One region of the Rhizobium sp. M10 genome, then DNA from elsewhere that is predicted to be linked to it. Evidence: predicted binding sites of a transcription regulator. Region 1 holds the regulator's gene; each other region holds the start of a gene.
What was found. Region 1 encodes LexA, which represses DNA repair genes until DNA is damaged. Its sites were predicted from a motif close to TGTTCNNNNTGTGTTCNG; they were not measured.
Positions count from the first base shown of each region.

Region 2: the regulator LexA is predicted to act here: its motif matches at 2,716-2,733, upstream of CO671_RS08065 (PA0069 family radical SAM protein).
Region 3: the regulator LexA is predicted to act here: its motif matches at 2,259-2,276, upstream of CO671_RS04655 (ribonuclease).
Region 4: the regulator LexA is predicted to act here: its motif matches at 4,164-4,181, upstream of CO671_RS16380 (YifB family Mg chelatase-like AAA ATPase).

Region 1 covers NZ_NWTA01000010.1:211,338-219,199, reverse strand. The annotation lists gene kdsA (3-deoxy-8-phosphooctulonate synthase) at 1-765, opposite strand, end outside; gene CO671_RS18550 (VOC family protein) at 762-1,658, opposite strand; gene lexA (transcriptional repressor LexA) at 1,854-2,573, shown strand; gene CO671_RS18540 (ComEC/Rec2 family competence protein) at 2,554-4,986, opposite strand; gene gltA (citrate synthase) at 5,278-6,567, shown strand; gene lpxB (lipid-A-disaccharide synthase) at 6,603-7,772, opposite strand; gene CO671_RS18525 (LpxI family protein) at 7,769-7,862, opposite strand, start outside.
Region 2 covers NZ_NWTA01000004.1:77,760-85,621, reverse strand. The annotation lists gene CO671_RS08080 (F0F1 ATP synthase subunit B) at 1-355, shown strand, start outside; gene CO671_RS08070 (ribonuclease HII) at 635-1,324, opposite strand; gene CO671_RS08065 (PA0069 family radical SAM protein) at 1,490-2,647, opposite strand; gene CO671_RS08060 (hypothetical protein) at 2,787-3,305, shown strand; gene CO671_RS08055 (hypothetical protein) at 3,746-4,066, shown strand; gene moaB (molybdenum cofactor biosynthesis protein B) at 4,170-4,721, opposite strand; gene CO671_RS08045 (4-(cytidine 5'-diphospho)-2-C-methyl-D-erythritol kinase) at 4,721-5,617, opposite strand; gene CO671_RS08040 (tetratricopeptide repeat protein) at 5,630-7,465, opposite strand; gene CO671_RS08035 (polyprenyl synthetase family protein) at 7,597-7,862, opposite strand, start outside.
Region 3 covers NZ_NWTA01000002.1:587,753-595,614, forward strand. The annotation lists gene CO671_RS04640 (CaiB/BaiF CoA-transferase family protein) at 1-127, opposite strand, end outside; gene CO671_RS04645 (DMT family transporter) at 144-1,100, opposite strand; gene CO671_RS04650 (alpha/beta hydrolase) at 1,114-2,064, opposite strand; gene CO671_RS04655 (ribonuclease) at 2,291-3,031, shown strand; gene ettA (energy-dependent translational throttle protein EttA) at 3,130-4,779, shown strand; gene CO671_RS04665 (metalloregulator ArsR/SmtB family transcription factor) at 5,178-6,203, shown strand; gene metF (methylenetetrahydrofolate reductase [NAD(P)H]) at 6,205-7,107, shown strand; gene CO671_RS04675 (DMT family transporter) at 7,564-7,862, opposite strand, start outside.
Region 4 covers NZ_NWTA01000009.1:55,693-63,554, reverse strand. The annotation lists gene CO671_RS16400 (LysE family translocator) at 1-580, shown strand, start outside; gene cysK (cysteine synthase A) at 724-1,686, shown strand; gene CO671_RS16390 (hypothetical protein) at 1,683-2,270, opposite strand; gene CO671_RS16385 (hypothetical protein) at 2,350-2,541, opposite strand; gene CO671_RS16380 (YifB family Mg chelatase-like AAA ATPase) at 2,554-4,086, opposite strand; gene gshB (glutathione synthase) at 4,260-5,207, opposite strand; gene CO671_RS16370 (cupin domain-containing protein) at 5,296-5,799, opposite strand; gene CO671_RS16365 (YraN family protein) at 5,979-6,347, opposite strand; gene rsmI (16S rRNA (cytidine(1402)-2'-O)-methyltransferase) at 6,337-7,254, opposite strand; gene dnaN (DNA polymerase III subunit beta) at 7,516-7,862, shown strand, end outside.

The sequences.
Region 1 (7,862 bases):
GTCGGACGGCGCGTTGTCAGGGTCCTGGTGGGTTTCGAGGAAGACGCCGGCAATTCCCGTCGCCACGGCTGCGCGCGCCAGCGTTTCAACGAATTCGCGCTGACCGCCCGAGGATTCGCCCTGCCCGCCCGGCTGGGCGACGGAATGGGTCGCATCGAAAATGACGGGCGCGCCCATCGCCGCCATGATCGGCAGCGAGCGCATGTCGGAAACCAGCGTATTGTAGCCGAAGGAAGCGCCGCGCTCGCACAGCAGCACGTTCGGATTGCCGCTGGCATTGAGCTTCTTCAGGACGTTCTTCATATCCCAGGGGGCGAGGAACTGGCCTTTCTTGACGTTGACGACGCGGCCGGTCCGGGCAGCGGCGATCAGAAGATCGGTCTGGCGGCAGAGGAAGGCGGGGATCTGCAGAACGTCGATCACCTCCGCCACCTCGGCGCACTGCTCGGCGGTGTGAACGTCGGTCAGGACGGGAAAGCCGAATTCCTTCTTCAGGTCGGCGAAGACCTCCATGCCCTTTTCAAGCCCGATGCCGCGCTCTGCCGAGAGCGAGGTGCGGTTCGCCTTGTCGAAGGAACTCTTGTAGACGAGGCCGATACCGAGCTTTGCGCAGAGCTCCTTCAGCGTACCGGCGACCATGAAGGCGTGGTCACGGCTCTCCATCTGGCAGGGGCCGGCAATCAGCGACAGGCGCCCGGTATTGGAAAAGGTGACCTGGCCTTCGCCTTCGCCGATCTTGACCTCGGAATTGGTATCAGTGCTCATCGTGGTTCCTCGAAGGCAAAAAGCGCGCCCTGCCCGGGCGTGGGCTTCACCAGAATGCGATTGTTCTTGCGTGTGTATGTCACTCCGTTAGCAGCCAAATGCGCTTCTGTCACGGCAAGATCGGTGACGGTGAAGAGGATTGCCTGACCGCGCAGGCCACGATCGGCGGCGGAAACGACAAGCTCGAAATAGGCCTCCAGCCCTTCCGGCGTCATCAGGCTGATCTTGGCATTGGATGCCGCGATCTTCATGCCGAAACCGGTTTTCTCCACCACCGTCTGCCCGACCGCAAGACCAACGAAGGCGGCAAATGCAGCCGGCTCCGGCGAACAAAGGGCGATCTCGGCAATGCCGGTCACGCCATTGGCATGCGTCTCCAGAGCGGCACGACCGGCCGGGAACGAATTGATGCGCTGACAGGTGAAGAGAAAGAAGTCGGGCGCGCGCAGATCTCCTGAAAAGGCCAGTTTGAAGCTGCCGACGCTTTCCGAACCGTCCGGCATCCGCATCGGCCGGCTGAACTGCAACATCTCGCCGGCACTCGCGCCGCTACCCACGAATCGCCGATGATCGAGGCCGGCATCCTCGGTGAGGAAGGCCAACGCCGAAAGTCCCTCCTCGCCGCAGCGGAAGCGGAAGGCGCGATTGCGGGCGATGAAGACATTGCCGTGGCGGGCCGCTGCCTCGCTCTCCTCGACACTCGCCACGCCGAGCGGCTCGATATAGGTCTTGTCGGCGAAAAAGACGCAGGCATTTTCCGTTCCGAACGGATGGCGCGCATCGGCGGCGACGGTAAAGCCGAGCTTGCCGAGCCTTTCGCGCGCCAGGTCGATATTGACGACGGGCAGCACGACATGATCCAGCGGGTGCGGTTTGGCGGAATGTGCGATCATGATATCCCTCCTGACACGCCAGAGATGTGCGACAGCACCACCCTCAATGCAAGACATGTGCGCCAATCCGGCGAATGAAAATAAAAATCTCGACGAGTTGGCGCGAAGTTTTACGGAAATTTAGCTACTTGCGGAACACATATGGAACATATAGTGTCTGTTCTGGATTTGTTTCAATCACGGGGTCTGACGTCGATGCTCACGCGCAAACAACAGGAGCTTCTCCTTTTCATTCATGAGCGCATGAAGGAATCCGGCGTTCCGCCCTCTTTCGACGAGATGAAGGATGCCCTGGATCTCGCCTCGAAATCCGGCATTCATCGCCTGATCACGGCGCTGGAGGAACGTGGTTTCATTCGCCGCCTACCGAACCGGGCCCGGGCCCTGGAAGTGATCAAGCTGCCGGAGGCCTATAGCCCCAGTCTTCAGCCGCGCCGCGGTTTTTCACCGAGTGTTATCGAAGGCAGCCTCGGCAAGCCCCAACCGGTCGCCGCCCCCGCTGCCGCAAAGCCGATCGCCGACAACGGCAACACTGTGTCCGTGCCGGTCATGGGCCGGATCGCCGCCGGCGTTCCGATCTCGGCGATCCAGAACAACACGCACGACATCGTCGTTCCCTCAGACATGCTCGGCTCGGGTGAACATTATGCGCTGGAGGTCAAGGGCGATTCGATGATCGACGCCGGCATCTTCGACGGCGACACGGTGATCATCCGCAACGGCAGCACCGCAAGTCCCGGCGATATCGTCGTTGCGCTGGTCGACGACGAGGAAGCGACGCTGAAGCGCTTTCGCCGCAAGGGTGCCTCGATCGCCCTCGAAGCCGCCAACCCGGCTTACGAGACCCGTATCTTCGGGCCCGACCGGGTCAAGGTGCAGGGCAAGCTGGTCGGCCTCATTCGCCGTTATCACTGACAGCGGACGGGCCGGTTTCGGTAAAACTGTCTTTGCGCCAATCATAGGCTCGATGGCGCATCCATGGACGCGACAAAGCATCGAATGCGGTTGCGACCTCGAATCCCTCCTGTGCAAAACGCAGTTCGACGGAACCGGTCCTACGCAGCGTCTCGCCGGTGAAGAGTGTCGCACCCGAGCGGCAACGGTCGAAACGCAGGCGCACCGCGGTCACGACAATCTCGCCGGCGTCGCAGGCCGGGCCGAGATAGGCGGCGTTGTCGATGACGGCGACGACATGGCCATTGCCGAGCCTGACTATACACCAGGCCTTCTTCACGCAGGAAAACCGATTTACCTCACCACCGGCTACAGCGGTCGCCATCGCCGTCCTCGCGTCATTCTGCTGGTCGCGGGACAGCCTGACGCGGCGGTCTTCACCCGGTGGCGGGATGGCAGGACCATCCAGCATCTTCGGCGGGTGGTGCCTCGGCAGGACCAGCGCTCTTTGCCACTGGTCGAAGATGAAGTCCGGCGGGTTTTCACGGTTGGAAGCCAGTGCCGCCGGCGCGATGAGCGCGACCAGACCACCATCCTCTGAAATCACCAGATCCGGCGGCCGGGACCCTGGCAGAATCAGCAGGATGAGCGTCGAACCGGCGAGGATCGATGTGCCGGCATGGCGCAACCGGGTGCGGAGCAGCGTCAGCAGCAGAAAGCCTGCCACAGCGACCGCGAAATACCAGGCGGGCAAGCGGCCGAGGCCGATGTCGCCGCCCCAGCCGGACACCGTCTTGGCGACCGCAATCACCAGATCGAGGCCGAAACCGACCACTTTCCAGAGCGGAGCGTCCAGACCGAACGGCATGAGCAACATAGCCAGCAGCCCGGCCGGCATGACGATGAAGGAGATGATCGGCATCGTCGCAAGGTTTGCCGGCAGGCCATAAGCGGTCAGGCGATGAAAATGCTCGATCGAAAACAGCGCCGTGGAAAAGCCACCGATCAACGAGGTCAGGAAGACGCCGCCGAAGAAACCGGCGATCGCCACGACCGGCCGCAGGACCGGCAGCTTCAGCAACGGGTTTTCCCGGACGCGCCGGTCCTTCCACAGCTGATAGCCCGATACCAGTGCCAAAGTCGCGGCAAAGGACATCTGGAAGCTCGGACCCAAGACTTCGGAGGGTGAAATGGCGATGATGACGAGCGCCGAGAGAACGACATTGCGCAGGCTGATCGACGGCCGATCGAAGAAGACGGCAATCAGCATGATCGCCATCATGATGAAGGCGCGTTCGGCCGAAACCCCGAATCCTGAGATCAGGAAGTAGGCCGTGACGGCGAGGAGCGCGCCGCCCGCGGCGAGCTTCTTTGTCGGATAGGCTTGAGCGACAACAGGAACGAGGCTGAGCAGCATCCGGAAACCGACGAAGAAGATGCCGGCCGACAACGCCATGTTGAGGCCCGAGATCGCCACGATATGCGCAAGGCCGGACTGGCGCAGCGCCTCCGTCGTTTCCTTCGAGATGGCGCGCCGCTCGTCAGTCACCAGAGCAGCGGCAAAAGCGCCTGTGTCGCCGGGCAGGATCGAGCGTATGCGATCGCCGATGCCGCTGCGCAACTGATAAAGCCATTCGAGCAGAGCTTCGGACGTCGATCTCGCAGGCTGCGGGCCTGCCTGCGAATCGACTTTCTCGGGCGCACCGTAGAAGAAGCCGTTGGCGCCGATGCCATCGAAATAGGCACCGAAGGAAAAGTCGTTGAGCCCGGGAAGCGCCGGCCCCGCCGGCGGCGTCAACCGTGCTCGGCCGGTGATGACGTCACCGATCTCGAAGGGCGCATCGGCGCCGCGGGCGATCACGGTTATGCGCCTCGGCGGCCGCTTCACCTGTGGCGCCTCGGTGCCGGTGACGGCAAGAACATAGCGCCACCGCCCGCGATCGTCGCCTTCGCGCCGCTCGACGCGGCCGGTCACCGTCGTCGTCACGGATGAATCGAGGATGACGGTCGAGGCCCGCCAGCTTTCGAGCTGCGCGCAGAGCATGCCGCATACCACGAGGGCAAGCGCCATAAGCGTCGCCCGCAAGGCCGGCCGGCTGCGGCCGGCGACGACCACCGCAAACATCAGCACCGACAGGCAGAGCAACGATGGAAGGAGCGGAAAATCCGTTGCCGCAAGAAACCAGAATGCCGCGCCGGCACCGAGGAAGACCGGCGAGAACAGGAGCAGGCGGCCGTGGTCGGCCTCCTCGCTCAGCATCCGGCCGCCAGCACGCAGCGCTTGTCTCATTGCCGCCGGCAGCCGATGGCGCAACGACATCGCGGACTGGGTTCTCGCCGGCCGCATCACCACGGCAGGGGCAGGAAGATCGGCCGGATCGGCAAGACCGACGCCCGCTTGCGGCCGCAATTCGACTGTCGTCAATTCCTGCATGCGCCGCCCGAACTTACCCTGCCCAGGCACCCAGAATGCAACCTCTGGGCAAATCCGGCAAGCATAATCGATTGAAATACGAGCGAAAATCGCAAATGCGAAAAGACCAGTCGAATCATCGGTTTCCGCTATGCGTGCCGCTCATCGCTGCAGTGCCTAAAAGGTGATGCCGCAATGCACAAAATGCCGTCACGGTAACTTGGCATTAGCTTCGCGATCATATAGCTATCGGTAAGGACGCTTAACCCCTATGGCGCTTTTGTGGCGCCACCGACATTTCGGAGGATCAGCATGACGGATCAAAGCGCAACAATAAAAATTGGTGACAAATCAGTCGACCTCGCCGTCAAAAGCGGCACGATCGGTCCAAGCGTCATCGATATCGGTGCTCTCTACAAGAACACCGCTTCCTTCACCTACGATCCGGGCTTCACCTCGACCGCATCCTGTGAATCGAAAATCACCTATATCGACGGCGACGAAGGCGTGCTGCTGCACCGCGGCTACCCGATCGAGCAGCTCGCCGAACATGGCGACTTCCTCGAGGTCTGCTACCTCCTGCTTTACGGCGAACTGCCGACGGCCGCGCAGAAGAAGGACTTCGACTATCGGGTCACGCATCACACCATGGTGCACGAGCAGATGAGCCGCTTCTTCACCGGCTTCCGCCGCGATGCGCATCCGATGGCCGTCATGTGCGGTTGCGTCGGCGCGCTGTCGGCCTTCTATCACGACTCGACCGATATCACCGATCCGCATCAGCGCATGGTCGCCAGCCTGCGGATGATCGCCAAGATGCCGACGCTGGCCGCCATGGCCTATAAGTACCATATCGGCCAGCCCTTCGTTTACCCGAAGAACGACCTCGACTATGCATCGAACTTCCTGCGCATGTGCTTTGCCGTTCCCTGCGAGGAATATGTGGTCAACCCGGTGCTTGCCCGCGCCATGGACCGCATCTTCATCCTGCATGCCGATCACGAGCAGAACGCGTCGACCTCGACCGTGCGCCTCGCCGGTTCGTCGGGCGCCAACCCGTTCGCCTGCATCGCGGCCGGCATCGCCTGCCTGTGGGGCCCCGCGCATGGCGGCGCCAACGAAGCAGCACTCAACATGCTGAACGAGATCGGCACCGTCGATCATATTCCGGAATATATCGCCCGCGCCAAGGACAAGAACGATCCGTTCCGCCTGATGGGCTTCGGCCACCGCGTCTACAAGAACTACGACCCGCGCGCCAAGATCATGCAGAAGACGACGCATGAAGTACTCGGCGAACTCGGCATCAAGGACGATCCGCTGCTCGAAGTGGCGATGGAGCTCGAGCGCATCGCGCTCACCGACGAATATTTCATCGAGAAGAAGCTCTATCCGAACATCGACTTCTATTCCGGCATCACGCTGAAGGCGCTGGGCTTCCCCACGACCATGTTCACCGTGCTCTTCGCGCTTGCCCGCACCGTCGGCTGGATCGCGCAGTGGAACGAGATGATCGAGGATCCGGAGCAGCGCATCGGCCGTCCGCGCCAGCTCTATGTCGGCGAACCGAAGCGCGACTACATCCCGGTTTCGAAGCGCTGATCGCTTCAGACCAATCGGCTCAAAAGAAAACCCGGTCAGAAACGACCGGGTTTTTTCTTTTTCAGCACGTCGAGCAGGATTTCGGCAGCATATTCGCCCGGCGGCTTTTCGGTCTGCATGCGCTGCCAGATGAGCTCATAACCTTCCTTCATCGCCTTGAGCTGGTAAGTGTCGGCCGACAGCCTTTCCATCCAGCGTGCGAGGCTTGCGCCGCGAACGACATCGTTCAGATATTCCGGCACGACCGCGTAATCGGCAATCAGGTTCGGCAGCGCCCCTGTCCAGGTCTTGATGCCCGATGTCAGCAGCCGCATGATCCAGTCGACCTTGTAGGCGGAGACGACGGGAACGTCGGCGAGCGCCAGTTCGAGAATAACGGTTCCGGATGCCGCCATGGCTGCATCGGCCTCGACGAAAGCCTTCCACTTTGCTTCCGCGCCGACAACGATCTCCGGCGTTACCGCCCATTTCGCCGTCAATTCGCGCACAAGCCCTTCCTTGTGTCGCATCGTCGGCAGGATGAAGCGCATCGGTCCATTGCGGGCGACAAGTTCGCTCACCGCCACCTCGAAATGCGGCAGGAGCTTCTGGATTTCCGAGGAGCGTGAGCCGGGCAGAAGCAGGATTGTGCCGTTGCCGGGCCGTCTTCCCGCACGCAGGCGTCGGGTCTCCAGGAGCGCAGGGTCGGCGGTCAGGCGATGCCCGACATAGGTCGTTGCCGGGCCTTTGAGGCGCTGCATCGTCGCCGGTTCGAAAGGCAGGACGGCGAGCACGTGATCGACATAGGCAAGCATGCGCTCGGCGCGATATTCCTTCCAGGCCCAGACGCTCGGACAGACATAATCGACGACAGGCAAATCCGGCAGCGCCGTGCGGACACGCTTTGCCACGCGATGGGTGAAATCCGGGCTGTCGATGATGAGCAGAATGTCAGGCCTTGCGGCGATGATTTCAGCCGTTGTCCGGCGGATCAGGCCAAACAGCTTCGGCAGCCGGCTCAGCACCTGGGTGATGCCCATGATCGACAGTTCGGAAAAATCGAACAGGGATCGCAAGCCCTCCGCCTGCAGACCCTCCCCGCCGACACCGACAAGTTCCACCGGTCCGCCATGGATGCGCTTCAGCGCGGCGATGAGGTCGGCGCCGAGGAGATCGCCCGACACCTCACCGGCAATGACGGCAATCTTCAGCGGCGCGCCGGTCATTCCAGCCCCCATTCCGGAAGACCGCGATCAATGCCGCAGACGAAAAGTCCGGCCTCGTCGGCGGCGCGGATGACGGCAGCACGATCGAGC
Region 2 (7,862 bases), on a different contig from region 1:
GGCCGAAGCCAAGCGCCTGCGCGAGGAGGCCCAGCACCTGCTCGCCGAATACCAGCGCAAGCGCAAGGAAGCCGAAGCCGAGGCGGCGCACATCGTTGCCGCCGCCGAGCGCGAAGCCGAGATGCTGACTGCCGAAGCGAAGAAGAAAACGGAAGAATTCGTCGCCAATCGCACGGCGCTCTCCGAGCAGAAGATCCTGCAGGCCGAGGCCGAAGCGATGAAGGCGGTCCGTTCCGCCGCCGTCGATCTGGCGATCGCGGCCGCCGAAACGGTGCTCGCCAAGAAGGCGGATGGCAAGGTCCAGTCCGAACTCTTCGGCAATGCCGTCGGCCAGGTCAAGACACGGCTCAACTGAGCGGTATCGAATGGAATGAAGAAAGGCCGGGCATGTCCCGGCCTTTTTGTTGTTGGTAGTCGTTTTATTTGGTCCGAGGTGTGCGCGCAGCGGCTGTGGCCTGGCGCCAAAGACTGCCCCTCACCCTAACCCTCTCCCCGTAAACGGGGCGAGGGGACGTGCCAAACGCGGCGTTGAGGTTTGAGGAAGCGGGCGCGGCTTGTCCCTTCGCCCCGCGAGCGGGGAGAAGGTGCCGGCAGGCGGATGAGGGGCAGGCCCTCGGCAGTCTGAAGCCAAGTCCTATTCCGGTATCAACTCATCCGTCTCAGGCCCGTCCTCGCCCTTGCGCAACGGCCGAAAACTCATCCGGTGCAGGGAGCAGGGGCCGTGTTTCTCGATGCCGGCGCGGTGCTGTGCCGTGCCGTAGCCGGCATGCGCGGCAAAACCGTAATCCGGAAAGACATTGTGGGCGCGGGCCATCATCCGGTCGCGCGTCACCTTGGCGACGATCGAGGCGGCGGCGATCGAGACCGAGCGGGCGTCGCCCTTGACCACGGCCTGGCCGGGGCAATCGAGGCCGGGCGGCACGTCGAGCCCGTCCGTCAGGACGTAGCTTGCCGGAACGGCAAGACTGCAGATGGCGCGGCGCATGGCGTCGAGGCTTGCCTTGCGGATATCCGTCTCGTCGATGCGCGTCGAGCTGGAAGAGGCGATCGAGACGGTCGCGGTCGCGAGAATCTGCACGAACAGTTCCTCGCGCCGCTGCGCCGAAAGCTGCTTGGAATCGTTGAGGCCCTCGGGGATGCGCTTCGGGTCGAGGATGACGGCGGCGGCGACGACCGGCCCGGCGAGCGGCCCGCGGCCGGCCTCGTCGGCGCCGGCGACCGGCCAGTGGCCGGCCTTGCGGGCTTTGAGTTCCAGGCGGAAATCCGGCACGAGCGGAGCCGTGTCGAAAAGCAGGGGAGAATCGGGTGGCGTGCGAGGTTTCATGCGGCTGAACCTCGCACGCCAACCCGATTTCCCGCAAGTCCCCGGATCAGGGCGGCGGCCGGGGACGGTCCGGCGGATGGTGGCGGTCAGGGCCATCCGCGGGAATTGCGCTCGGGCTCGAAAACAGGGCGGTTTCTCGATGGGCCGATGCGCAAATTCTATAAATCAGAGCAGCGACAGCTGGACGCCGCTGCCATCAGGCGGCACGAACAGATCGTCGCGCAGCGGCAGACCGCGCCGCGTCAGGCCGAAACGCCTCGCCGCCATTTCGAAGCGCCGGGCGATCTGCCACGCATAGGGACCGGCGCCCTTCATGCGCTTGCCGAATTCAGCGTCATAATCCTTGCCGCCGCGCATCGAGCGCACCAGCGACATCACATGCCGGTAACGATCGGGATAATGCTGCAACAGCCAGTCGCGGAAGAGCGGGCTGACCTCGAGCGGCAGCCGCAGGATGACATAGCTCGCCTCGACGGCGCCGGCCGCCTTGGCCGATTCGAGGATGCGCTCCAGCTCGTGATCGTTCAGCGCCGGGATCAGTGGCGCGGCCATCACGGCCGTTTGGATCCCTGCTTCCGACAGCGTGTGAATGGTCTCCAGCCGACGCGGCGGCGTGGCGGCGCGCGGCTCCATCGTCCGGGCAAGCTTGCGGTCGAGCGTGGTCACGGAGATGCCGACGCGCACCAGGTTCTTCGCCGCCATCTCCTGCAGAATGTCGAGATCCCGCAGGATCATCGCCGACTTGGTGACAATCGAGACCGGATGGTTCGCCTTGTTCAAAACCTCGAGAATGCCGCGCATGATGCGCCATTCCTTCTCGATCGGCTGATAGGGGTCGGTATTGGTGCCGATCGCGATCGCCCGCACCTTGTAGCCGGGCTTGGCGAGCTCCCGCTCCAGCAGCTTAGCCGCATCCGGCTTGGCGAACAGCTTCGTCTCGAAATCGAGCCCCGCCGAAAGCCCCATATAGGCGTGTGTCGGCCGGGCGAAACAATAAATGCAGCCATGCTCGCAGCCGCGATAGGGATTGATCGAGCGGTCGAAGCCGATGTCGGGCGATTCGTTGCGGGTGATGGCCGTGCGCGGCTTTTCGATCTGCACCTCGGTCTTGAACGGCGGAAGCTCTTCCAGCGTCTGCCAGCCGTCATCAAAGGTCTCCCGCTGCAGCGCCTCGAAGCGGCCGGTCGGGTTCAGTCCGGCGCCGCGCCCGCGCCGCCGGTCGACCTCGACCCTCAGCCCGGAGGAGACGATCATCGCATCGGCAATATCTGCCGTATTGGCAGGCGCGAATGCGGCCTGCCCTGCCAGGGACTGCTCTCTCATCGGATTCTCCCGCGGCGGGAGGCCATCGCCTCCGCCCGTTTTGATGATTAAATTCCTATCGGCAAAATGAGAACAATGCAAGAACAAAATACGGAAAACGCTGCTGGCAAAAATTTGTGCGGCGCATTATGACTAGGCGATGTTGACGGTTGTTCTCGAATGTCAGGATCAGGAATCTGAGCTGGCCCAGACCTTATCGGTCCTGGTGGCAGGCGCAGTGGAGGGTCTCGTCGGCGATGTGGTCGTGCTCGATCACGGCTCGCGCGACGGCACCTCGCGGGTCGCCGACGCGGCCGGCTGCCGGTTTCATTCGCATTGGGATATCAAGGACATCGTCGCGTCCGCCCGCGGCGACTGGCTGCTTTTCGTCGAGCCGGGTGCACGCCCGCAGGCGGGCTGGATCGACGAGATTGCCGAATATATCGCGCTCAACAAACTGCCGGCGCGCTTCACCGCCTCGCGCGGCTACCGGCGCCCGTTTTTCGAGCGCATCGGCCGCACCGCGCCGCCGCTGGAACTTGGTCTGCTGATGCCGAAGAGCCAGGCGCTGGCCGCCGCCCGGAGCGGCATGCGCCTTGCCGATTTCGCCAAGGGCCGGAAGCTGCGTAAACTCGCAAGCGAATTGATTCCTTCCTGGGTGGCGCGCGCGGCGCGGTAGGGTTCTACGCTTCATTATGTCTGGGCTTGGTTCATGACTGTCCGGTTGGGACCCGCCCTAAACCCCTCCCCAACCCCTCCCCACAAGGGGGAGGGGCTAACGTGCCGCACCGCTTCACGTTACCCTCCATCGTAACCATCCGGCGAACGGTAACAGCCAGCAAGACTTCTCCTTTTGGTTGCCGTCGGGCGCGACAGCTTAGTCCCTCCCCCTTGTGGGGAGGGGTTGGGGAGGGGTTTTCTCTAAGAGGCGGAGCGCCTTCGCAGAAGCATCCCCAGATCGCGCAAAGATGGCGCCCAATCAGATTTCGCGCTATAATTCGCTCATGGCGCCGCCGAAGCGCCGCGCTTCGCAACGGATGGCCATGAATGCCGGTGGACGGCAGAACAGGTCGGCGAAAATCTCCTCTTCTGCCGGGTTCCGGCGAAAGGAGGTGCGTCATGATCCGCCATATGCTTTACGGTCTTGTGGCCGTCATATCGGCGACGTTGATGATCGCGCATCCGCATTCGGCAGCATCGCAGGCGATGCTCAGTTGCGCAGGCCGGTCCGACGTCGTCAAATTCCTGGACAAGAATTTCGCTGAGAAGCTGACGGCGGTCGGGCTGGTCAACCAGAACGCCGTGCTGGAGGTCTACGCCGCCGAAAGCGGCACCTGGACGCTCGTCGTCACGGATGTTCACGGCATCAGCTGCATCCTGCTGTCGGGTGACAGCTGGGAAACGATGCCGTCTCTGCCGGGCCTTACGACCTCTAACTAATGCATGTCGCCCGGAAGTGTGCAGCGGTTCAGCGACAACGACATGCATAAAAACAAAGGGCTAAAGCGCGCCGCGATCGTTCGGATTGGCTTCTCGCGAAATTCTATTTCTGTGCGCCGCGTTTCAGATGCTCGTCGAGACGCGGCATGATCTCGACGAAGTTGCACGGCGTGCTGCGGTAGTCGAGCTGCCCCTTCAGGATGCCGTCCCAGGCATCCCGGCAGGCGCCGGGCGAGCCCGGCAGGGCGAAGATGAAGGTGGCATTGGCGACACCTGCCGTGGCGCGCGACTGGATCGTCGCCGTGCCGATCTTCTCGTAGGAGATGCGGTGAAAGACGGCGGAAAAGCCGTCCATGCGCTTTTCGAACAAGGGCTCCAGCGCTTCCGGCGTCACATCGCGGCCGGTAAAGCCGGTGCCGCCTGACGTGATGACGACATCGATGTCGCCCCGCTCGGTCCAGGCCTTGACCTGCGCGGCGATTTTGTCGCGGTCGTCAGGCACGATCGCCCGCTCGACCAGCCGGTGACCCGCTTCGGTGATCCGCGCCGCCAGCGTATCGCCGGATTTGTCGGTTTCCGGCGTGCGGGTATCCGAGACGGTGAGGACAGCGATGCCGACGGCGATAAACGGCCGCTTTTCGTCCAGACCTGCCATTACATGCCTCCCGAAACCGTTTCCGTCGCCTCGACATACCAGTCGGGCCGCTCGCCGTGAAGAGCTGACGCCGCCTCGCGCGCCGCCGCCATGCTCGTAAAAATGCCGAAGCAGGTGGCGCCGGAGCCGGACATGCGGGTGATGAGCGCGCCATGGGCCTGCAGCATCTGCGAGATCATTGTAATCTCCGGCACCAGCTCGCGCGCCGGCGCCTCCAGATCGTTGCGGGCCGAGCCGATCGCCGTCAGCCAGCCGGAAGTCCCGGACAGGCCGGCAGCAAGGCTGAGGGCCGAATTGTCCTTTGCCGCCAGCCGGCGGAAGACCTCGGGCGTCGAAACGCCCTTCAGCGGATTGGCGAGCACCATGGCAAAGGCCGGCAGCTCAGGCACGGCTTCGATCCTTTCGCCGATGCCGCGGGCAATCAGCGGCCGGCTTTCAAGGCACATCGGCACATCGGCGCCGAGCTTCAGCGCGATGCCGGCAAGCGTCTCTACCGGCAAGTCCATGCCCCAGAGCCGCATCAATCCGCGCAGTGTCGCGGCCGCATCGGCCGAGCCGCCGCCGATGCCGGAGGCGATCGGCAGGTTCTTTTGCAGGTGGATATGCACAGGGAAGGCGAGGGCACCGAGCTGCTCGCGCAGGAGATCGCGGGCCCGCAGCACCAGGTTGGTGCCACCGTCGCCGGCAAGCGTCTTGCCGAAAGGGCCAGACAGCGTGAAAGCGTCGGCCTGTGCAGGCAGAAAGCCCAGCCGGTCGCCGCAATCGGCGAAGGTCACCAGCATGTCGAGCAGATGGTAGCCGTCCGCCCGCTGGCCGGTCACATGCAAGGCGAGATTGATCTTCGCGCGCGCCGCCTCGGTGACGCCGAAAGCCTCGGCCAGGCCCTCTTCAGGCATGTTTGCCGCCCGTCAGGATTTCTTGTCGACCGGCGGCGGGGTGACGGGTGCCGGATCCGGCTGCTTCTTGTCGGCCGCCTTGGCATCGTCGCTTGCAGGAGGCAGGCCGTTGGCGACCTTGTCCTTGATCTTCGGAATTTCGGCGGCTTCCGGCTCGGAGGCGAGCGCCCGGTTCCACTGATAGACGGCCTCGAGCTTGCGGCCGACGCGCCAGTAGGCGTCGCCCAGATGGTCGTTGATCGTCGCGTCGCCGGCCTTGATCTGTGCCGCGCGCTCCAGTTCGTCGACGGCATCGTCGAAGCGGTTGAGGCGGAAATAAGCCCAGCCGAGCGAATCGATGATGTAACCGTCGTCAGGGCGAAGCTCGACGGCCTTCTTGATCATGCCGAGGCCTTCGTCGAGGTTCCGGTTCATGTCGATCCAGGAATAGCCGAGATAGTTCAGCACCTGCGGCTGGTCGGGATTAAGCTCCAGGGCCTTGCGGAAGTTCGGTTCGGCCTGGTCCCACTTCTTCAGCCGCTCATAGGCGATGCCGCGCTGGAAGAAGACGCTCCAGTTGGCGCGGCCGGCAATGGGGCCGATCGCTTCGACCGCCTTGTCGTAGTTGGCGGCCATCGCCTCATAGTCCTTGGCGTCGGAGAGCACGCTGCCATAGGCGAGGTAGCTGCGGATGTCCTTCGGGTCGGAGGCGATCAGCGCCTGCAGGTGCTTGCGCGCCTCGTCCACCTTGCCGCCCTGAGCAAGGGCAAGGCCGAGCTGCAGTTCGGAGATGCGCCGCATCGGCGAATTTTCCGGCACCTTCTTGTAGAGCGCGATGGCGCGGTCCATCTGGTTCTGCTTCTCGGCGATGCCGCCGAGCAGCACCAGCGTATCGGCGCTGTTCGGGTCGAGTGCTTTGGCCGTCTGCAGGTAGAGCGAGACGATGTCCTCGGCACCGTCGCGGTTCAGCGCGCCGCCGACCGAAAACAGCACGCCGGCAGCCCCTTCTTCGGCGGTCTTGACCTGCTGCTCCTGCTTCTCGCCCTTTTCGATGCTGTCGCGCAGCGCGTTCAGCGGCGCGTAGTTCGGCAGCAGGTTGTCGCCGACCGACACGGCGTCGAGCGCCTTCTGCTTGTTGCCCTGTGTCGCTTCGAGGCGGGCAAGCGCCATTACTGCGCGCATGAAGGTGTCGGGCGCCGTCGCACCGCCTTCCTTGTCGAGCACGGCGTCGTTCAGGTGCTGGCGGGCGGATTTCACGTCGCCGGTGACGACGGCGATCGCGCCGGCATTGTAATTCTGGAAGATGCGGAACCAGTCCGGTCCCTTCATCTTCTGGACCATGGTGAGCGCTTCCTTGCCGCGGCCGGCGCCGACGCGGGCCCAGGCAAGCAGCAGGTCGTTCATCATCCGGTCGAGATCGTTCGGGCCCTTGTATTTCAGGATGGATTCGGCGGTCTTGTAGTCGTCACGGCGCACGGCATCCATGCCGCGCACGATCGTGGTGATGCGCTCGACGGAGGGATCGCCCTTCAGGTCGTTGGCATATTTGACGCCCTCTTTGATGTCGCCGTTGAGCAGCAGCGAAATCATCAGCCGCTGGCGGATCTCCGGATTGCCGGGCTCGATCAGCAGCGCCTTCTTGTAGAGCGCGATCGCGGTTTCATAATCATGATCGACATCGGCCGTGCGTGCGGCGAGGAAGGCGCCGGAGAAGGTGGTGACGCTATCGGCATCGAAGGTCTCGGTTTTGCCGGCATCGCCCGCCGTCTTGGCCGCATCCTCGGCGTTCACGCCGGCGACGACGCCGAGCGAAAGAACAGCCGCCAATGCTGCGCTCGTAAGAAGACGGATGGCAATTCTCTGCCGCATGAGGAAACCTTTCTTCGAGAGCGCCCGGCCATGATGCCGGTCGCAAATCAGTTGTGATCACTGATTCATAACAGGATGGCTTTTTTGAAGCGGCGCCGCAAGAAAATCAGCCTGCAATCGAGAACGTTTGGTCAGTTGACGCGCTCGATGCAGAAATCGATCACTTCCATCAGGGCGGATTTCCATACCGTATCGGGAAGCGGCGCCAGCGCGTCGCGGGCGATCGTGCCGTAATGGACCGCCCGGCCGATCGTGTCGCTGAGCGTGCCGTATTTGGTGATCAGCCCGAGGGCCTTTTCCAGATTGGCGTCGCTGCTGTTGCCGGCCTCGATCGCATCGCGCCAGAAGGCGCGTTCGTCCTGCGTGCCGCGGCGATAGGCGAGGATGACGGGAAGCG
Region 3 (7,862 bases), on a different contig from region 1:
CGACCTTGATGACATCGGCGCCGAGATCGGCGAGCATTTGTCCCGCCCAGGGGCCGGCCAGCACGCGGGCGAGCTCGATCACCCGGATGCCGGCAAGCGGCGGTTTTTTCGTCAGGCTCTCGGTCATGGTCCTCCCGGGCAATCTACGGCGCCAGCGTCACCTCAGATGTATCGGATACGGGTTTGGAAGCAAAGCGGCGCTCGCGCCAAAGGATGTAGATGCCGGAGGCGATGATGATCATGATGCCGAGCCATTTGATCGCGTCCGGAAAGTCGCCGAAAACAAGCCAGGCGAAGATCGTGGCCGAGACGATCTCGAAATATTGCAGCGGCGCCAGCGTCGAAGCCGGTGCGGCGCGATAGGCGTAGACGCCGAAGATGCCCGCTATCGCGGCCATGGCGCCGACGCCGGCGACATAGAGCCAGGCGCTGCCTGCCGGCATGACGGGATCGAAGATATCGGAGCCGCTGCCATCGCCGGCAAAAAGCAGGAGGGTGCAGAAGAGGAGGCCCCAGATGCCCATCTGGAACTGCATCGCCCAGGGATCTTCCTTGTGCGACAGGACGCGGGTCATCAATACGAAAATGGCGATGCAGAGGGCGCTGAGGATGGGCAGGAGTGCGATGTAGCCGACTTCGTTGAAACTCGGCTGGATGATCAGCATCGCTCCGAAGAAGCCGACGCCGCAGGCGGTGTAGCGCCGCCAGCCGATCGTTTCCTTCAGGAAAATGCCGCCGAGGATCGTCACCATGATCGGCTCGACGAAGAAGATCGCGATCGCATCGGCGACCGCCATGTATTTCAGCGTGGTGACGAAGGAGATCATCGAGATGGTGATGATCGCGCCGCGGATGGCATGGAACTGGCTCTGGCGCCAGGAGAAATCGGCAAAGCTGCGCCGCCAGATGACGATCGGCAGCATGCAGAGCGCCTGCACCGCGAAGCGGCCGGCGGTGATCTCGGCGGAGGGGATGGTGACGACGGCAAGTTTGGCGAAGATGTCGATGAGCGGCGAAAACATCACCGAAAGAAACATCAGCGCAAGCCCCATCGTCACGTCGGAAGGGGACGAAACGGACCGGGCGGAGGTGCTGCTCATGGTGGAATTCTCGTTATCCGGGATTTTGGCCGTTCCGGCTTTTGCCGACCGCGCCGTCACACCAGTCCGCGAAGGCGGTAATGGCTGCATCTGCGCCAATCTCATTCAGCGTTTCGTGCCGCGTGTCCTGATATATCTCAGTGCTGATACGGGAGAAACCCTGGCTTTTCAAATGGTTTGACAGCCAGAGCACGGCTTTTCCACGCTCGGTCGCCGGATCTTCTGCGCCGCCGACCAGATGGATCGGCAGGTCGCGCCGCAGCCGGTCGAGATGGATCTTTTGCGGTGCACGGAAGGTTAGTTCGAAGACATCGAGCCAGAGTGAAACCGAGGCGTCGAAGCCGCAAAGAGGGTCGGCGACATATTTGTCGACTTCGTCGGGAATATGCGAAAGCCAGTCGAATTCCGTGCGGCGGTTGGCAATGGACCGGCCCCAGGCGGCGAAGGTGAGTTTCGGCAGGAGGCCGCTCGGCACGTCCGAACCTTTCAGCATCCTTTCGCCGATGAGGATCGCCTGGGCGGCGCGACCGGCAAGACCGACGGCGAAATTGGAGTTCCAGACGGCGACCGCGTCGAACTCGGCCGGAGCGGCGACGGCGGCATTGAGCGCGATGAGGCCACCCATCGAATGGCCGAAGAGGATCACCTTCAGGCCGGGATGGCGCGAGGCCGCATGAGTGCGCATGGCGATGATGTCGCCGATCACCCGTTCGACGCCGTCCCGCCGCGCGAAGCGGCCGATCGGAGCGTCGGGCGCCGTCGTCTCGCCATGGCCGCGGTGATCATGGGCATAGATGTGATAGCCGCGCGCCGCCATCGCCTCGGCAAAGCGGCGATACCGCTTCGAGTGCTCCGCCAGACCGTGCGATATCAACAGAATGCCGCATGCGGGGCCGGTGGCTTCGGCATGGTGATAGGCCAGCGATGCTCCCGGCACGGAGAGCCATTGCGTTTCAGAAAACATTCGGATCCTCCCTGCCGCCGCAGAACAGATCGCTAGCGCATAATTTCCTAAAGCGAAATCGATTTGAGCGATTATGCTTCAACTCAAAGTGACAAAGTGTCGGTTGGGTGACTTTAAGGCGCTGAATGCAGTCGATAACAAATTAAAGGAATATTGCGATTCAGGGTTGCTGCCGTTTACTCTTTGTGCTTATCTGTTCCTGCATTGTTCTTCTATGGGGGTTGAAATGAGCAGCATGCAGTTGCGTACCTTGACGTTCGCCGTATCGATGGCCGTTGCCGGCGCCGCCATGGCGCAGGAGGCCACGGGGCGCACCCGTTTCATTCTTGCGGCGAGCTGGCAGCCCGCCTTCTGTCAGACGAACCAGAAGAAGGCCGAATGCGCAAGCCAGACCGGCGAGCGCCACGACGCAACGAATTTCTCGCTGCACGGCCTCTGGCCGATGCGGCAGGATTATTGCGGCGTCAGCGACGACCAGAAGGCTGCCGACAAGGACGGCAAATGGGCTACATTGCCGGCGGTCACGCTTTCGGCCGAGACGCAGGCGGCGCTGGCCAAGGCGATGCCCGGCACGCAGTCCGGCCTGGAACGGCACGAATGGACAAAGCATGGCACCTGCACGAAAATGAGCGCGGAAGATTATTTCGGCGTCAGCGTCCATCTCGTCAGTGCGCTCAATGCATCGGCCGTGCGCGACCTCTTCGCTGCCAATATCGGCAAGACGGTCAAGTCCGATGCGATCAAGGCGGCTTTCGACAAGAGCTTCGGGCCGGGGGCGGGCGACCGCGTCAAGATGAGCTGCCGGCGGGCCGGCAATGTCAGGATGATCAGCGAGCTGACGATCGGGCTGTCTCAGGATGCGGGAACCGCGGCGGCAAAAAGCGGTGGCCTTGGCGATCTGATCCAAGGGGCGGGAAAAACCTCTTTCGGCTGCGATGAAGGTGTCGTCGATGCGGCGGGCTTCTGACCGGAATCCTGCCTAAACCGGGTTTCGGCGTTGCCCACAGGCGCTGTTTCGCCTACATAGCGGCACGAAACGAAGTTTCCCGCCCGGAGCAGCGCAGCATGGCACGTCAATTCATCTATCATATGTCCGGCCTCAACAAGGCCTATGGCAACAAGAAGATCCTGGAGAACATCCACCTTTCCTTCTACCCGGATGCCAAGATCGGCATCCTCGGGCCGAACGGCGCCGGTAAATCCACTGTGCTGCGCATCATTGCCGGCCAGGACAAGGAGTATACCGGCGAAGCCTGGCTGGCCGAGGGTGCCACGGTCGGCTATCTCGAGCAGGAACCGCGTCTCGACCCGAACAAGACGGTGTTCGAAAACGTCATGGAAGGCGTTGCCTCGAAGACGGCGATCCTCGATCGCTACAACGAATTGATGATGAACTATTCCGACGAGACCGCGGAAGAGGGCGCCAAGCTGCAGGACATCATCGACAGCCAGAACCTCTGGGATCTGGAAAGCCAGGTCGAGATGGCGATGGAAGCCCTGCGCTGCCCGCCGCGCGACGCCGATGTCACCAGCCTGTCCGGTGGTGAACGTCGCCGTATCGCGCTCTGCCGCCTGCTGCTTTCGCAGCCGGATCTGCTGTTGCTCGACGAACCGACCAACCATCTCGACGCCGAAACCATCGCCTGGCTCGAAAAGCATCTGCGTGACTATCCCGGCGCCGTGATGATGATCACCCACGATCGCTACTTCCTCGACAACGTCACCGGATGGATCCTCGAACTCGACCGCGGCCGCGGCATCCCTTACGAGGGCAATTACTCGGCCTACCTGCAAGCGAAGGCCAAGCGGATGCTGCAGGAAAACCGCGAAGAAGCCTCGCGCCAGAAGGCCATCAGCCGCGAACAGGAATGGATCGCGTCCAGCCCGAAGGCCCGCCAGGCCAAGTCCAAGGCGCGTATCAAGTCATACGAGCAGTTGGTGGATGCCGCCGAGAAGCAGCGTCCCGGCGACGCGCAGATCATCATCCCGGTCAGCGAGCGGCTCGGCCAGGTGGTCATCGAGATGGAAGGGATCACCAAGGGCTTCGAGGGCCGCACGCTGATCAACGACCTCTCGATCAAGCTGCCGCCGGGCGGCATCGTCGGCATTATCGGCCCGAACGGCGCCGGCAAGACGACGCTGTTCAAGATGATCACCGGCCAGGAAAAGCCGGACAGCGGTTCGATCCGCATCGGCGAGACCGTGCATCTCGGTTATGTCGACCAGAGCCGTGACGCGCTTGCGGGCGACAAGACGGTCTGGGAGGAAATCTCCGGCGGCGCCGAAATCATCAAGCTCGGCAAGTTCGACATGAACTCCCGTGCCTATTGCGGCGCCTTCAACTTCAAGGGTGGCGATCAGCAGCAGAAGGTCGGCAATCTCTCCGGCGGCCAGCGCAACCGCGTTCACCTCGCCAAGATGCTGAAGGCCGGCGGCAATGTCCTGCTGCTCGACGAGCCGACCAACGACCTCGACACGGAAACGCTGGGCGCACTTGAAAACGCGCTGGAGAACTTCGCCGGCTGCGCCATCATCATCAGCCACGATCGCATGTTCCTCGACCGTCTGGCGACGCACATTCTGGCTTTCGAAGGCGAGGGCCATGTCGAATGGTTCGAAGGCAACTTCGAGGATTATGAACAGGACAAGATCCGCCGCCTCGGCCCCGACGCCCTCAACCCGGGCAGCCAGGCGCATAAGCGTCTGACGCGCTGATCGCCTCTTGTCGGGTAGGGCTGCGACTGAGCCCGGCAACGCCTCTTTCGTCATGCTCGGGCTTGTCCCGAGCATCTGCGACGGCCGATGCGGAGCAGATCCTCGGCACAAGGCCGAGGATGACGTCGCGACAAAAAGTGAGGTTTTCAACAAGCTGAGCCCCGGCCGTCCGGGGCTTTTTCGTATAAGCGTGTCGCCTCGAACCTCACTCATGTGGCGCGTCTAAATCTTTGTTTCTGATGGATATCGTCCTCTTGAAACCGCTACAGGCGCTCGGGCAGCATCCATTGAGGCCTTGTCGCAATTTGAGCAGGCAATTTCGCGGAGAGTGCGAATTGCCGCTTGCCACCGCTTTTCAAATCACATAAAGATATCTTTATATCTTGATTGGGCTGAAGATGAGCGAACCTTTGAAGCTGGGACTGGATGGTTTGGTGGACGTCTTGAAGGCGGCCGGCGAGCCGACGCGTCTGCGGCTTCTGGCGCTTCTCGACGCGGGCGATCTGACGGTCACCGACCTGACCGAAATTCTCGGACAGTCCCAGCCGCGTATCTCCCGCCACTTGAAGCTGCTTGGAGAGGCCGAACTGATTGAGCGCTATCAGGAAGGCGCCTGGGCCTATTTCCGCCTCAAGCAGGACGGCAAGGCGGCAATGCTCGTGCGGGCCTTGCTGAAGCATGTCTCCGAAAACGATCCGACCGTCCTTCGTGACGGCGAGCGGCTGTCGGCGGTCAAACGCCAGCGGGCCGAGCGGGCACAAGCCTATTTCAGCCGCAACGCGGCGGAATGGGACGAGCTTCGCCGCCTGCATGCGGCCGACGAGGAAGTCGATGCCGCCGTCATCCGGCTGCTCGGCAGCCAGCCGATCGATTCGCTGCTCGATCTCGGCACCGGCACCGGCCGCATCCTCGAACTCCTGGCCGGGCTCTACCGCCGGGCGATCGGTGTCGACGCCAGCCGCGACATGCTGAGCGTGGCGCGCGCCAATCTCGACAAGTCCCGTATCACCAAGGCCACCGTGCGCCACGCCGATATTCTGAACCTGCCGTTCGAGGGACAGGATTTCGACCTGGTGACGATCCATCAAGTGCTGCATTTCTTCGACCAGCCGGAGATTGCCATCGCCGAAGCGGCGCGCATGCTGCGGCCGGGCGGCCGGCTCGTCGTCATCGACCTTGCGCCGCATACGCTCGAATATCTCCGCGACGAGCATGCGCATGTGCGTCTCGGCTTTTCGCACCAGGCGATGTCCGACTGGCTGCGCAAGGCCGGGCTCGACGTCGAGCAGGTCGTCGATCTTCATCCGGGTCAGCAGAGCGGGCAGGGGCTGACGGTCACCGTCTGGCTCGCACGCGATCCGAGGCGCCTCATGGCTTCGCAACTAAGCGAAGGCGCCGAACCTACATTTGCCGGGAGAGTATGACATGGCTTTGAAAAGCGAAGCGCAGGCGCGCGACATCGGGATCTCGTTCGAATTCTTCCCGCCGAAATCGGAAGAGATGGAAGGCCAGCTCTGGAATACCGTCAGCGAGTTGCAGGACTGGGATCCGGATTTCGTCTCGGTGACCTACGGCGCCGGCGGCACCACCAAGGCGCCGACGCTGACCGCCGTCACGCGTTTCCTGTCGCAGACGCCGCTTGCCACCGCTTCGCATCTGACCTGCGTCGGCGCGACGAAGGAAGAGACGCATCAGATGATCGAGACCTTCCGCAAGGTCGGCGTGACGCATTTCGTGGCGCTGCGCGGCGATGCGCCGGGCGGCGCCGGCGCGCCCTACCAGCCGCATCCCGGCGGTTACGCGAATGCGGCGGAGCTCGTGGCCGGCCTCAAGGCGATCGGCGATTTCGAAATTTCAGTCTCCGCCTATCCGGAGAAGCATCCGGAGAGCCGCGACACGGCCGCCGATATCGACATGCTGAAACGCAAGGCCGACAACGGCGCCGACCGGGCGCTGACGCAGTTCTTCTTCGACAACGACAATTTCGAGCGTTACCTGGAGCGGGTGCGCAAGGCCGGCATTTCGATCCCGATCGTGCCCGGCATCATGCCGATCCAGAACCTGACGCAGCTCAAGCGTTTTGCCGGCGCCTGCGGGGCGATCATCCCCGGCTTCCTTGACGCGCGTTTTGCGGGCTTTGACGACAAGCCCGAAGAACGGGCGAAGGTCGCAGCCGATGTCGCCGCCGAGCAGATCGAGGATCTCGTCCGGCGCGGCATCCGCGATTTCCATCTCTATACGATGAACCGTTCGCCGCTGGTTTCCGCCGTGCTCGACAATCTCGGCCTCTCCCGCCAGGCGGCAAAAAACGCCGGCGCGGCTGCCTGATTTTTCGCGTCCATCAAAGTGAAAAGCGCATGTCGGGCGGGACATGCGCTTTTTCTTTGGCGGATTGATCAGGGGAGTTCAGGTACTACCAGTCGTCACACCCCGCCGGCCAGCTCAGATAAAGAGCATGGACAGGACGAAGGCAAACGCTGCACTGACCAACAGAACATTCAAGGATTGCGTGAGTCCCATGTCTGTCTCCTCGCGTTAACCTGTCAATAATATGTCGGAAATGTGTCGGTTGGGAAGCGGAATCTATGCTGCGCCGCAGAACAGGGCGGTGGATAAGTCGAACACTGAATCCGCAAACTGTTGAAATTGAAGCCCTATTCACGACAAAATTTTATTCACAGAATTTAACATGCGGTTAAATCGGGCGATTGCCGATTTACCTATACGCCTGAAACATGGCGCGCAGCCAAGCGGTTGAAATCATGCAGGATTTGCAACCATTCTTCACGCTGCCCTGGCCAACAGGCGGTAGGCACGGCCGTCGAGAATGACAAGGCCGAAGCCGATCAGCGCCATGCCGGCGAGTTCGGCAAGGGTGAGCCGCTCGCCGAGGAAAAGCACGCCGAGAAGGATGGCGCTGGGTGGCACCAGCAGCGTGACGAGCGAGGCGTTGGTGGCGCCGGCCGCCGCCATGATCCGGAAATAGAGAATATAGGCGAAGGCGGTCGACACCAGCGCCAGCGCTAGTACGGCGACGACGATATCGAGCGACGGCCAGGGGAGCGTCCAGGGGCGATCGGCCA
Region 4 (7,862 bases), on a different contig from region 1:
GTTCATCGCAGCCGCCATTCCCGGACCCGGGATTACCGCCATCGTCGCCCGCGCGCTCGGCTCAAATTTCCGCGAGACCTTCTTCATGGGGCTCGGCCTGGTGCTCGGCGACATGACCTATCTCACCGCCGTCATTCTCGGCCTTGCCTTCGTGGCGCAGACTTTTACCGAGGTCTTCCTCGTCATCAAGATCGCCGGTGCCCTCTATCTCGCCTATATTGCCTGGAAACTCTGGACGGCGGGGCTGCTGCCGCAGGACATCGCGGCGAAGAAATCCAGCAATATCGGCCTGTCCTTCCTCTCCGGTCTGCTGGTGACGCTCGGCAATCCAAAGACCATGCTCTTCTATGTCGCGCTGGCGCCGACGCTGATCGATATCGGCAATATCAGCCTCAGCGACTATGCGATGCTGCTTGCCGTCACCTTCGTCGTGCTGATTGCCGTGCTCGTGCCCTATATGCTGCTCGCCTCGCGGGCCCGCACGATGCTGAAACAGCCGCGCGCCCTGCAGACGCTGAACCGGGTTGCGGCCGGCATCCTGGCCGGCACCGCCGCCTTCATCGCCACGCGGGCGGCCTGAAATAAACATCCGCCAAGAAACGGTTTTCAAAGCTTTTTTTCTCCGCCTCCGGCTCCGCCGGCATCAACGTGGGCTGGCCTCATTCGGCCTTTGCCCCTATTCTCCTTTCGATTTCAGGGACCGAAGTCCAAAGGGAGGCACCCATGTCGCACAAGCCCGGCCGCGGCCGCATCTATTCCTCGATCACCGAGACCATCGGCAACACGCCGCTCGTGCGCTTCGACAAGCTGGCGCGGGAAAAGGGCGTGGTGGCCAACCTGATCGGCAAGCTCGAATTCTTCAACCCGATCGCCTCGGTCAAGGACCGCATCGGCGTGGCGATGATCGAAAGCCTGGAAGCGCAGGGCAGGATCACCCCCGGCAAGTCCGTGCTGATCGAGCCGACCTCCGGCAACACCGGCATCGCGCTCGCCTTTGCCGCCGCCGCCAAGGGCTACCGGCTGATCCTCACCATGCCGGAAACCATGTCGGTCGAGCGCCGCAAGATGCTGGCGCTGCTCGGCGCCGAGCTGGTGCTGACCGAGGGCGCCAAGGGCATGAAGGGCGCGATCGCCAAGGCCGAGGAGCTGGCGGAATCGCTTCCCGACGCCATCATTCCGCAGCAGTTCGAAAACCCCGCCAATCCCGAAATCCACCGCAAGACGACCGCCGAGGAAATCTGGAACGACACCGACGGCACGGTCGACATCCTCGTCTCCGGCATCGGCACCGGCGGCACCATCACCGGCGTCGGCCAGGTGCTGAAAAGCCATAAGCCCGAAATCCAGATCATCGCCGTCGAGCCCGCCGATTCCCCTATCCTCTCCGGCGGCAATCCCGGCCCGCACAAAATCCAGGGCATCGGCGCCGGTTTCGCCCCAAAAATCCTCGACACCGGCATCTACGACGAGGTCGTCACCGTCACCAACGACGAGGCCTTCGAACAGGCGCGCCTGGTCGCCAGGCTGGAAGGCGTGCCGGTCGGCATCTCCTCGGGTGCGGCACTGACCGCAGCGATCAAGGTCGGCGTCCGTCCGGAGAATGCCGGCAAGAACATCGTCGTGATCATCCCGTCCTTTGCTGAGCGCTATCTCTCGACGGCATTGTTTGAGGGGCTGGGGAGCTAAAGGTGGCTGGGGCCGGACGATTCCGCCGGCAATTTATCCTGCAGAATATCGGGGCGCTTCGGCGCCCTTTCTTTTGTGCCGTCACCTGCGTTCCAACCGAAGTGGGACGAAAGTTCTGTGGTAGTCCGCAATGACGATGGTCGATGTCCACCTGAGCTCGTTGAATGCAAGTGTTTGCCAACCTTCGCCATGACTTCCGCCAGCGTCGCGGTCAAACGCGTCAGCTCGGTGTGCTCGCTCGTCCGCTCCGGAGCATAGCGCGAAATGAGGTACTCACGCTTTGCTGTCATTGCCTCGAGATGCTGGGCGGTCTTTTTTCTCAGTTTGAGTTTGTCAACGAACGTTGGCTCCGCGAGGTCGTGCAGCCGTCCTCGTATATCCTCTGGAGCAACGCCCTCATGGCGCAGGAAGGCATTTAAGTAGAGTTCGATAGCGTGAATGGCGCACATTCGAGCCGGGGCAATGGATAGTGCAATTTGCTTCTGACCCTTCCTGAATAGGAGTTTGGAAGCGCGAGAGTAGGCATTCGCCAAGTCTAGAACCTCCAATGGGTTGGCATTTGAGCCCGGATATTCGTTACTCATCTACATCCCCGGTAGCCTTTCTCATCCGTCGCCTCCGACCGACCATGTCGAACGGACAGACATTCTTCCCGAAATTTTTTCAGCCGGAGCTAATATTGTAAAGTGCGACGAAATGAGGAGAGGCCTTTACCCCTAACGGATAATCAACACAGAGGGATGCTTCATCGTCCGAGGCAGCTGGAATTTCGCTGAGGGCGACCATCAGCACCAGCGCGCTCGGCAGATTGGTGAGTGGCCCTGAGGACCAATGCGTCAAAATATCTGCGCGCATCCGCGCTTCTTCTCACGCCGCCGCCGTCAGCCTCTCCCCGGCAATCCTGTAAGAAATCGCCTCAGCCAGATGCAGGCGGCCGACCGTCGGTTTGTCGTCGAGGTCGGCCAGGGTGCGGGCGACCTTGAGGACGCGGTGATAGCCGCGAGCGGAGAATTTCATTTTTTCGGCGGCGTCGCGCAAGAGCTGCAGGCCGCCGGCGTCGGGTTCGGCGAGTTTCTCGATCATGGCGGTGGAGCAGCGGGCGTTGGTGCCGATGCCTTTGGCGCCAGCGGCCTCGAAGCGCTCTTGCTGGAATTCGCGGGCGCGGGCGACGCGGCGGGCGACGTCGGCGCTCGCTTCAGCCGCCATCGGGCGGATCAGATCGGCGGCGGAGACGGCGGGCACGTCGATGCGGATATCGATGCGGTCCATCAGCGGGCCGGAGATGCGGGCCTGGTAGTCGCTCATGCAGCGCGGGCCGCGGACGCAGGTGTGGCCGGGCTCGCCGGCCATGCCGCAGCGGCAGGGGTTCATTGCGGCGATCAGCTGGAATTTCGCCGGATAGGAGACGCGGTGATTGGCGCGGGCAATGACGCATTCGCCGCCTTCGAGCGGCTGGCGCAGCGCATCGAGCGCCTGTGGCGTGAATTCCGGAAACTCGTCGAGGAAGAGCACGCCGTGATGGGCAAGCGAGGCTTCGCCGGGCCGGGCGCGGATGCCGCCGCCGACCAGCGCCGCCATGGTGGCGGAATGATGCGGGGTGCGGAAGGGCCGGCGATCGGAGAGCTTGCCGCCGGAAAGCTCACCGGCGATCGAATGGACCATCGACACCTCAAGCAGCTCGGCCGCCGAAAGCGGCGGCAGGATCGACGGCAGCCTTGCCGCCAGCATCGATTTGCCGGAGCCGGGAGGCCCGACCATCAACAGATTATGGCCGCCGGCGGCCGCCACTTCGAGGGCGCGCTTGGCGCTTTCCTGGCCCTTGATCTCGGCAAGATCCGGCAGGTTGGCGGCATTGGCGCGGATCGACGCCTCCGGCCGCGACAGTACCTGGGTGCCGCGGAAATGATTGGCAAGGGCAATCAGGCTGCGCGGGGCGAGGATATTAACGTCGGCGCCGGCCCAAGCGGCCTCGGCGCCGCTTTCGGCCGGGCAGATCAGCCCCTTGCCAAGCGCATTGGCGCCGATGGCGGCCGGCAGCGCGCCTGCAATGGCGGCGATCGTGCCGTCGAGATTGAGCTCGCCGACGACAACATAATCCGACAGCGCATCGGCGGGAATGGCGCCGAGCGCCGCCATCAAGGCCAGTGCGATCGGCAGGTCGAAGTGCGAGCCTTCTTTCGGCAGGTCTGCCGGCGCCAGATTGACGGTCACCCGCTTGGCCGGCAGCGCCAGGCCGGAGGCGTGAAGGGCGGCCTGCACCCGCTCGCGGCTTTCGGCCACCGCCTTGTCGGGCAGGCCGACGATCTGCATGCCGATCTTGCCGGGCGCGATCATGACCTGGACCTCGACCGGCACTCCTTCTATGCCCTGGAATGCCACCGTACTGACACGCGCGACCATATGCCCATCCCCTGCCCGCAAACTCTTATACCGCCCGCAACCGTTCAGGGCCACCGGTTGCAATCTGGCACGGAAGCAGGAATAAAACAAGAACGATAAAGGAACGTTTTCGGATATGAATGGTGACCGGGGTTGTACCCGGTCACAGCAGGCGTGGGGCTGGAGCCGCAGGCTCAGCCGCGCTTGCGCTCGATCGCATCCCAGAGCAGGGCTGCGATATCGGCGCCGCCGAACTTCTTGACCTCGCGGATGCCGGTCGGCGAGGTGACGTTGATCTCGGTCATGTAATCGCCGATCACGTCGATGCCGACGAGCAGGAAGCCGCGCTCACGCAATGCCGGGCCGATCCGTTCGCAGATTTCCTTTTCGCGCGGCGTCAGCTCGGTCGCCTCGGCGCGGCCGCCGACATGCATGTTGGAGCGGCTGTCATGCTCGGCCGGGACGCGGTTGATGGCGCCGGCGAATTCGCCGTCGACCAGGATGATGCGCTTGTCGCCCTTGCGCACGTCGGGCAGATATTGCTGGGCGATGAAGGGCTCGCGGAACATCTGGCCGAACATCTCCAGCAGCGAGGAGAGATTGCGGTCGTCGCGGGTCGAATGGAAGACGCCAGCGCCGCCATTGCCGTAGAGCGGCTTCAGGATGATGTCGCCCATCTCGTCGCGGAAGCGGCGGATTTCGGCCGGGTCCTTGGTGATCAACGTCTTCGGCATCAGGTCGGAAAATTCGGTGACGAAGATCTTCTCCGGCGAATTGCGCACCCAGGCAGGATCGTTGACGACGAGCGTCTTCGGGTGGATGCGCTCGAGCAGATGCGTCGAGGTGATATAGGCCATGTCGAAGGGCGGATCCTGGCGCAGCAGCACCACATCCATGGTGGAGAGATCGACACGCTCGGGCGCGCCGAGCTCGAAGTGATCGCCCTTGACGTCGCGCAGCAGCATCGGCTCGACGCTGGCAAAGAGCTTGCCGTCGCGGAAGCTCAGCCGGTCGGGGGTGTAATGGAAGAGCCGGTAGCCGCGCGCCTGGGCTTCCAGGCTCATGGCGAAGGTGGAGTCACCTGCGATATTGATGCCGGCGACATGATCCATCTGGACCGCTACATTGGTGATCTTGGCCATTTCCGTCCCTCGCTGAATGCCGGACAGATGTAGGTCGGCCCGGTATCAAACGCAACGGTCAATCAAGGCCTGCCGCCGCCACCATTGGTCAGGCGGCGATCCCCTGGTTGCCGTTGTTGCGCAGCAGGTTGCGCAGGCGATAGGCGATCGCCAGGGGCTTCGGGAAGGGCTTGCGCAGGAAGGCGACCTTGCGGACGTAATTGTCGACCCGCCAGCTTGCCCAGGTTCCGCCGGCGAAAAAGGCGACGTCGCCGGCGCACAAGGTTCGTTCGGTGCCGTCCTCGGCGGTGATATGGACCTCGCCTTCGAGGATCATCACCGTCTCGTCCCAGCCGAAATACCAGCGGAATTCGCCCGCCGTGCAGTCCCAGATCGCCGTCAGCGAGGCCTCGTCATGGCCGCGCGAATGTTCGGCGGTGCGCGCTTGCGGGTTGCCGCTGACGATCCAGTCGGGATTGATCGGCGTGGATTTCAGCGGCAGCAGGTCGCTTGCATGCGCGATGAAGGATTTCCCGGCCGGCTTCGCCACGGCATAAGGCACCGAACGCACGGCCATGGCGACCGCACTTGCAAACATCAGCTTCCAGGCCATGAAACAACCCCCAATCATTACCCCTAAAGATCTTTGTTTTTATGCATGTCGTTATCCCGGAACCGCGGCGCACTTCCGGGCGACATGCATTGCGATTGCGATAGCAGAGAGTCGTAAGAAGCTGGTTCAAACCGGAACTAAAATTTTAACGATCCGAAAGCCCGCCGGACTGGGAATGACTAAAAAGCGTCCTGAAAATGGCGCGGCAGACGGCCGGGCGTGACCGCGACAATATCGTAGCGCTGGGAAAGACGGGCCTGATCGGCCTGGCGGGCGAGCCAGAGATCACTTGCCGCCCGTATCCGCTTCTGCGCGGCAGCGGAGACGGCGTCGACGGCCGCCGCCTCGCCATGGCGGGCCTTGACCTCGACGAAGACGGCGAGATCGCCCTTGCGGGCGACGATATCGATCTCGCCGAGCCGGGTGCGGTGGCGCAGCGCCAGGATGCGATAGCCTTTCAACATCAGGAAGACGGCGGCGACATACTCCGACATCAGGCCGCGGCGCAGCGCCTTTCTTCTGATGGCGGTGAGGTCGTTATCGCCCATCGGCGCCCTTCATTTCCAAGAGGCGCTGATAGAGCACCTTGCGCGGCAGGCCGGTGAGACGGGCGGCCTCGGTGGCGGCCTTTGCCGTCGGCATCGACTTCGAGAGATCCGCCAGCACCGCCTCGACGTCGGCCTCCGGCGTTTCCACCGGCTGCGGCGGACCGACGACGAGAACGATCTCGCCCTTGACGTTGTCCACCTCCTGGTAATGGGCGGCGAGCTCGGCCAGCGTGCCGCGGCGGAATTCCTCATAGGTCTTGGTCAGCTCGCGGCAGACGGAGGCCGGCCGCGTGGCGCCCAGCACATCGGCGGCAGCGAGAAGCGTGGCGCCGATGCGATGCGGCGATTCAAAGAAGATCAGCGTCGCGGGGGCTGCGGCAAGTTCGCCGAGGCGGTCGCGGCGGGCCTTATCCTTGGCCGGCAGAAAACCGGCGAAAAGGAAGGCGTCGTTCGGCAGGCCGGAGCCGACAAGGGCTGCAAGCGGCGCCGAGGCGCCGGGGATGGGGACGACACGATAACCGGCGGCGATCGCCTGCTGCGCCAGCCGGTAGCCGGGGTCGGAAACCAAAGGCGTGCCGGCATCCGACACCAGCGCCACCGACCGGCCGGCCTCCAGCGCCTGGAGGAGCCGCGGCCCCGCCTCATCGGCATTGTGCTCGTGATAGGCGAAAGGGCGGTTCTGGATGCCGTAGCGGTCGAGCAGAACGCGGGTGACGCGCGTATCTTCGCAGGCGAGAACGTCGGCGCCGGCCAGCGTTTCCAGCGCGCGCAGCGTGATGTCGCCGAGATTGCCGATCGGCGTGGCGACGAGATAGAGCGCCGGCTCCAGCGGCCGCGCCGGCACCGCCATATTGTGCAGGCGGAAGCTTCGCCGCGTGGCCGCCTCCGCCGTCGTTTCCTCGCTCATGCCGTTTACTTTCGTCCCGCCGTCGTCGAACCCTTATGGGGGAACCTTTATGGGCGAGCCGCACCGCTTCGGCAAGGGTTCGGATTTCTGTGAGGATTGCTCCGGAAAACCTGAAATGCGGGCCTTCCACCGCCCATGCCTCTTGCAAACCGGTGCTGAAGTCTGCCATTTTGCCCGTCCACTCCCCCGACCTCAATCGGGAAAGCATTCTTCGGGTGCTCGATGCGCCCGGACAGTCACGGTCGAAAGCGGTAGCATCCCATGCGTATTACTATTGAGCGGTCAAACCTGTTGAAATCGCTGAACCACGTCCACCGCGTGGTCGAACGTCGCAATACGATCCCGATCCTGTCCAACGTACTGCTCAAGGCCGACGGCCAGAACCTCGACATGAAGGCGACCGACCTCGACCTCGAGATCACCGAGGCGACACCTGCCAGCGTCGAGCAGGCCGGCGCCACCACCGTTCCCGCCCATCTTCTCTACGATATCGTGCGCAAACTTTCGGACGGCTCGGAAGTGCTGCTGGCGACCAGCACCGACGGCGGCTCGATGACGGTGCAGTCCGGCCGCTCGAAATTCTCGCTGCAATGCCTGCCGGAATCCGA